2 regions of the Mitsuaria sp. 7 genome follow, and region 2 is predicted to be linked to the other one. Evidence: predicted binding sites of a transcription regulator. Region 2 holds the regulator's gene; the other holds the start of a gene.

Region 1 (3,403 bases), 930 kb from region 2:
ACGAGTTCTCGACCTACGTCGCCGTCGAGCGCGGCATCGCCGACCAGGCGCTGCGCAAGCTCAACGCCGGCAAGGTCAAGGGCAAGTCGGTCAAGGTGCGCCTGCTGTGAGCGCGCCTGACAGCTTCGCCGCGCTGGGCCTGTCGTCGCGCCTCGTGCGCGCCGCCGATGAACTCGGCTTCGAGATCCCCACGCCGATCCAGGCGGCCGCGATGCCGCCCATCATCGCGGGTCGCGACCTGCTGGGTTCCGCGGCGACGGGCTCCGGCAAGACGGCGGCCTTCGTCTTCCCGATGCTGCATGGCATCGATGCCCGCGTGCGGCCCGCGCTGCGTCGCACGCAGGCGCTGGTGCTGGTGCCCACGCGCGAGCTCGCCGCGCAGGTCGGCGAGACGGTGATCCAGGTCGGACGTTTCCTCGACGAGCCCTTGAAGGTCTCGGTGCTGTACGGCGGCGTGTCGATCAATCCGCAGATGATGGCGCTGCGCGGCGGCGCGGACATCGTCGTCGCGACGCCGGGCCGGCTGCTGGACATCGTCGAGAAGAACGCGCTGAAGCTCTCCGACGTCGAGTGCCTGGTGCTGGACGAGGCCGATCGCCTGCTCGACGCCGGCTTCGCCGACGAACTGGCGCGGGTGCTGGCGCTGCTGCCGAAGCGTCGGCAGAACCTGCTGTTCTCCGCCACCTTCCCGGCGGCGGTGCAGGCCCTCGCGGACCAGTTGCTGAACGACCCGGTGCGGATCGAGATCACCGGCGAGCCCGCCACGGAAGGCCAGATCGAGGAACACGCGGTCGAGGTCGACGTCGCGAAGCGGACGCCGCTGCTGCGCCACATGATCGAACAGGGCCAGTGGACGCGCGTGCTGGTCTTCGTCGCGACGCGCTACGCCTGCGACCACGTCGCGGACAAGCTGCGCCGCGGCGGCCTCGAAGCCGCGGCCTTCCACGGCGATGAGAGCCAGGGCGCACGCACGCGCACGCTGGCGGACTTCAAGGCGGGACGGATCCAGGTGCTTGTCGCGACCGACCTGGGAGCGCGCGGCATCGACATCGCGCGGCTGCCGGTGGTGGTGAACTACGACCTGCCGCGCGCCGCGGACGACTACACGCACCGCATCGGCCGCACGGCGCGCGCCGGCGCGAGCGGCCTCGCGGTGAGCTTCATCAGCGCGGCCACGGAGTCGCACTTCCGCCTGATCGAGAAGCGTCAGGGACGTCGCGTCGAACGCGAAAGGATCGCCGGCTTCGAGCCGACCGAAGTGGCTTCACCTGAAGCCGCGACCGGCGGCATCAAGGGCAGGCGCCCGAGCAAGAAGGACAAGCTGCGCGCGGCTGCCGCAGCGGGAAAGTGACGCTCAGGCGTAGGTGTTGACGTTGCGCCCGAGGCTGCCCTCGGTGGCCAGGGCGGGCGCCTGCGGCAGGGACGCGAGCAACGCGGCCGCGCCGGATTCCTGCACGTCCATGGCCTTGCGCAGCACCAGCATGCTGGCGGCATTGCCGACCGTGCCCGGCGTGCTGTTGGAGGCGCTGCTGACGGCGGCGGCGACGCTGGAGGAGTTGGCGATGTTCATGACTTCAATATCGGCGATCCCCGCGCAAGGTTGAGCACGGATCTCGTGAAACCACGGGGCTGATGGGGTGAGGCAAGTCCGCCGCCTCGCCGATTTGTGACGAGGCCCGTCCAGGGCCCCGCTTCCAGGCGCCTGACCACACGCCTTGTCACCAGGATCCGGGTTTACCCGCTGCGCCAGTTCGTTCGGATTTCGGAAAGTGGTATCCAAGCGGTGGCATCAAAGCGGGATTTTTCAAATACCAGTGCAGATCCACCGTCGACGCAATCCGTCGGCTGACCCCGGAGCTCCGGGGTCTCCGGCGGCTTTGGTGCGGGTTCGGGACCCGCTTCGGTCTCAACCTTGGATCCACTGCCATGACCGTCTCCGTCCGACGCCCTTCCTCCGGCACGTCCGCCCCGCTGCGACTGATCGTCGCACTCGGCGCCGCCGCCCTCACCTTCCAGGCGGTCGCGCAGACCGCCGCAGCCTGGAAGCCCGACGTCTACTACACGGCCGGCACGGTCGTGAGCTACAACGGCCAGCTCTACCGGGCCACGGTCAACCAGACCGACTACGCCAGCACCGGCTGGAACCCGACCAACGCCTCGCTGTGGACGCTGGTCGGTCCCGCGAGCGGCCCGGCGCCCTCGCCCGCCCCGTCGCCGGCTCCCACGCCGAGCCCGGCACCGAGTCCCGCACCAGCGCCCACACCCGCGCCGGCGCCAGCCCCTGCCCCGCAAGGCGCATGGAACGCAGCCACCGCCTACTCGGGCGGTGCGATCGTCAGCTACCAGGGCGTGATCTACCGCGCCAACTGGTGGACGCAAGGTGACAACCCCGCCGCGCAAAGCGGCCCCGTCGGTTCCGGCAAGCCGTGGACGGTCTATGGCGGCTCGACGCCACCCGCCCCGTCGCCGGCGCCCACGCCGTCGCCCGCTCCTTCGCCCGGACCGGCTCCCGCACCGGGCCCCGCGCCCACGCCCGCCCCGTCGCCCGGCCCGGCGCCGGCGCCCGGCAAGCACCAGTTGATCGGCTACTGGCACAACTTCACCAACCCGGCCGGCCCGACCTTCCCGATCAGCGAGGTCTCCGCCGACTACGACGTGATCGTCGTCGCCTTCGCGGACGACGCGGGCAACGGCAGCATCGCCTTCAACCTCGACCCGAGCGCCGGCGGCGAGGCCCGCTTCATCGCGGACGTCGCGGCCGCGCGGTCCAAGGGCAAGAAGGTCGTGCTGTCCTTCGGCGGCCAGAACGGCACCGTGACGCTCAACAACGCGACGCAGGTGACCAACTTCGTCAACAGCGTCGAGGCCATCATGAAGCGCTTCGGCTTCGACGGCATCGACATCGATCTGGAGAGCGGCGCCGGCGTCACCTCGGGCGCCCCGGTGCAGACCAACCTGGTCACCGCCGTGAAGCAGCTCAAGCAGCGCATCGGCAGCGGCTTCTATCTGTCGATGGCGCCGGAGCATCCGTACGTGCAGGGCGGCTTCGTCGCCTACAGCGGCATCTGGGGCGCCTACCTGCCGATCATCGACGGCCTGCGCGACGAGCTGAACGTGCTCCACGTCCAGTACTACAACAACGGCGCCGTCTACACGCCGTACGCGACGCAGGGCCTGGCCGAGGGCAGCGTCGACATGCTGGTCGCCACCAGCCGCATGCTGATCGAGGGCTTCACGACCAACAACAACACCGGGCCGTTCGTGTTCCGCGGACTGCGTCCGGACCAGGTCGCGTTCGGCTTGCCGTCGGGCCCGTCATCGGCCAACAGCGGCCAGGCGAGCGTCGCGACGATCACGGCGGCGCTCAACTGCCTGACGAAGCTGTCGCAATGCGGCGCGATCA
Region 2 (3,403 bases):
CGCCGCCCATATCCCGGCGGTAGGTTTGAAGGAGGAACGGGCGTTGATTCCGGGCTGAGGCCAGCCCTGTCCGGTCGTTGAAGATCCGCCGGTAACGGCTGTTGGCTGTATTCCAAGCCACGTCGCCCGCGCGCTGGGGTTGGCAATAGCGCTTGTTATGCGCCGCCACATACCCGTTTCGGTCCACCGCGATGCAGAACACCACCTTGTCCGAGAACTTCAGCACCCGCTCCTGGACCTCCGGGAACAGCTGATCCGCGATCTGCGTGAATCTCGTCGTGAACTGCTGCGGGTCGGTCCCCGCGATCGGCTGGTAATGCTCGTCGAAGAGCGACGACACATCGATCCGCTTCTCCTTCACCGCCCGTTCGAGCAACCCCGCGATCTCCGCCGCCGCCGCCTGCACCGCCTGGATGTACGGCGAGTCCTCGACCTCGACGCCGCTCGACGCGATCTGCTCGATCATCTGCTCCGACAGCCGCAGGAACCGGTCGCTGCACGCGAACGCCGACTCCAGCTTGCGCATCGCCTGCTGGATCTCCACCCCCAGCTCTCCCGAGCGCTCCGCCAACTGCTGCGTCGTCGCCTGGCTCTCCTGCGCCGACTTCGCGATGAGGTCGACGTCGACCTCCACATCCGCGAACGCCTGCAGGATCTTGCTCTGGCCGGCTCCTCCCGAGCCGTCCGCCCTCAGCTCCCGGCTGAAGGTCTCGATCCGCGAATCCAGCGTCCCCACCGTGCCCATGATGGCCTTCGACGACGCCTCCACCTGCGCCGCGAGGTCCTTCACCGCATCCGCCACCACGCCGAAACCGCGGCCCGCCTCGCCGGCGCGCTTGGCCTCCACCGACGCGTTGAACGCCACCAGCCGCGTCTGCAACGCGATCTTCGTGATCTCGGACGCCGCGTCCGACACCTGCCGCAAGGTCGACACGATCCCGCCCACTTCGTCGCCCACGCCGGACAGCGCCGTGCGCGCGCGCTCGACCGCTTCGCGGGTCTGGTTCGTGGATTGGTTGATGCCGTCCTGCGCATGCCGGACCTGCTCGAGCTCCGAGCCCAGCGCCTGCATCGCCTGCGCCTGCGAGGTCACGACCTTCTGCGTGTCCTCCAGCAGTCCGCGGACTTCGGCCGCGTCGCGGCCCAGTTTGGATACGCCGCTCGACAGCTCTCGAACGACCTTGGTGGTGTTGCCCTGCAGCGTCGGCTCGCGAAAGCCAACCTCGGCTCCCCCCACCGACGCGTCAGGCGCCGCCTTCCCGGCGCGCCTGCGCAATGAGTCCCACATCGGACGCTCCCCTCATGGTTCTTGGACCACAAGGATTGCGGCCGCGTATGCGGCTCGTTTTACCAGTCGCGCAGCTTCACGCGCAATCGGGCAATCGCTTGACTGTGCAGCTGGCACACCCGCGATTCGGTCACCTTGAGCACCGCCGCGATCTCTTTCAGGTTCATGTCATGTTCGTAGTACATGGACATGACGTAAGCCTCGCGCTCCGGCAGGTTCTTGATCGCCTCCACCAGCGCCTCGCGCATGCGGTGGTCGCCCAGCATCGCCATCGGATCCGCCGAGTTGTCCCCGACGTGCCGGTCCAGATAGTCGTCGTTGTCCTCGCCTCCGGAGATGTCCTCCAGATAGACCAGCTGCGTCCCGCGCACCTTGCCCAGCATCTCCTGGTACTCGGTCAGCGAGATGCCCATCTCGACGGCGATCTCGGACTCCTGCGGCGGACGGCCGAGCTTCTGTTCGAGCTTGTGCACCGCGCTCTCGATCGAGCGCTGCTGGCGGCGGTTGCCGCGGCTCATCCAGTCGCTGCCCCGCAGTTCATCGAGCATCGCGCCGCGGATGCGCTGCGTCGCGAAGGTCTCGAACTGCACGCCCTGCGCCGTGTCGAAGCGCGACAGCGCGTCCGTCAGGCCGATCAGGCCGACCTGGATCAGGTCGTCCAGTTCAACGTTGGCCGGCAGTTTCGCGATCATCTGATGCGCCAGTCGGCGCACCAGCGGGCTGTACTGGCGGATCAGCGAGTTGTTGTCGAGTTGACCCTTGGCGGTGTACATCGTCTCGTCTCCAATCCGGCGTCAATGCGCAGCGAGGGTCACGCCTTGCGGGGCGCGGCCAGCCTTGGGCTGCCACATCGGCCGCGGACGCAGCGGCATCGCATCAGCAGCGCTGTCGAGCGCCGCCCCCGGTACCGAGGCCAGCAGCAGTTCGCGCGCCATGTGACGCAGCTCGTGCGTCAGCGGCGCGGACACCGGCTGGCGGGGATCCATGCAGGCCCACTCGCGCAGCACCGCGCCGAGGAAGCCGTCGCCGCAGCTCGAGAGCTGCTGCGCGATCCGCTCCGCCAGGCGCAGCTGCGGATTGCAGGCCAGCAGCAGGCTGTAGACCATCAGGCCCGCGCGCTGCGTCAGCCACTTCATGCCGGCGTAGGCGTAGGTCACGCTCTGCACGTCGGTGTCGGCCAGCAGCACCGGTCGCACTTCGCGCGAGACCAGCACGCGGCTGAGTTCCGCGGCGCTGGCGTGCAGCAGGACGACGTCGGCGAACGGGGCCGCGTCGGTCACTGCTTCCAGGAATTGGGCGGCCGAGCCGTTGGCATTCACGTAGCGCATCGGCAGTCCGCGCGCCGCGAGGAAGGAGACCTTCGCCGACAGCGGTTCCACGCAGGCCGCGAGGTCCACCGCCGCGAGTTCCGAGGCCGCCGAGGCGTGCTCGCCCGCGTCCACGACCAGCGTGTGCAACCCGAGTTCGCCGAAGGCCGCGCACATGCCTTCCAGCAGCGCGCCGCTTCCTACGACATGCGGGTTGCTCACCACCGGCACCACGCGCACGCGCGCCGTGGCGAACAGGCGGCGCAGGCCGTCGGCCTGGTCCTTGGGAGCATTGCTGAAGTCGCGCATTGGGCTGCTCTGTGTCTCTTGCGTGTTCCGCCCCAGCGCCCTTGTCCCTCTCGAAAGGAACCGGCCATTGCTGGAGCCGTTACCGGAAGTTTCGCCCCGGGGGCCACTCCTTGACCGGGAATTGAAAGGGGGAAACACCCCGCTTTTCTCTCCCGGCACCCTCACCTCGTGGACCTCTCACACAACGACGTCGAGCCGTCCCCCGCAGCAACGGAAAAAGGGGGAAGAGCCCGAGCCCTTCCCCCTTTCTAGAACTTGTGACCGGGTTTGGCAACTCCCGTCCCCGGGATGCCCCCTCCGATCGAGCGGTCAGCGCTTGGTCAGTTCATCCCCATCGGCGAGGATGCGCCCGCCGCGCCGGCCATCGTGCCGGCGGTGAAGATCAGGTTGACGTCCGAGGCGTCGACGCGCCAGGCCGATTGGCCGTGGCTGCGCAGCGCGCGCTGCACCAGCGCCTGCGACGACAGGCGATGCCAGTCTTCCGGCACGCGCTGGCCGT

What was found. Region 2 encodes FliA, which starts transcription of late flagellar genes. Its sites were predicted from a motif close to CTAAAGTTTNNNNNNNNNNNGCCGNTA; they were not measured.
Region 1: ABE85_RS19055 (YjfB family protein) is a predicted target of FliA. The motif match lies at 1,579-1,605, and genes of this name have one in related genera.

What each region holds. Positions count from the first base shown of each region.
Region 1 is NZ_CP011514.1:4,353,423-4,356,825, forward strand. It holds gene dbpA (ATP-dependent RNA helicase DbpA) at 1-110, shown strand, start outside; gene ABE85_RS19050 (DEAD/DEAH box helicase) at 107-1,351, shown strand; gene ABE85_RS19055 (YjfB family protein) at 1,355-1,570, opposite strand; gene ABE85_RS28805 (carbohydrate-binding protein) at 1,927-3,403, shown strand, end outside.
Region 2 is NZ_CP011514.1:3,421,657-3,425,059, forward strand. It holds gene ABE85_RS15015 (methyl-accepting chemotaxis protein) at 1-1,288, opposite strand, end outside; gene ABE85_RS15020 (RNA polymerase sigma factor FliA) at 1,348-2,061, opposite strand; gene ABE85_RS15025 (hypothetical protein) at 2,083-2,904, opposite strand; gene flhF (flagellar biosynthesis protein FlhF) at 3,225-3,403, opposite strand, start outside.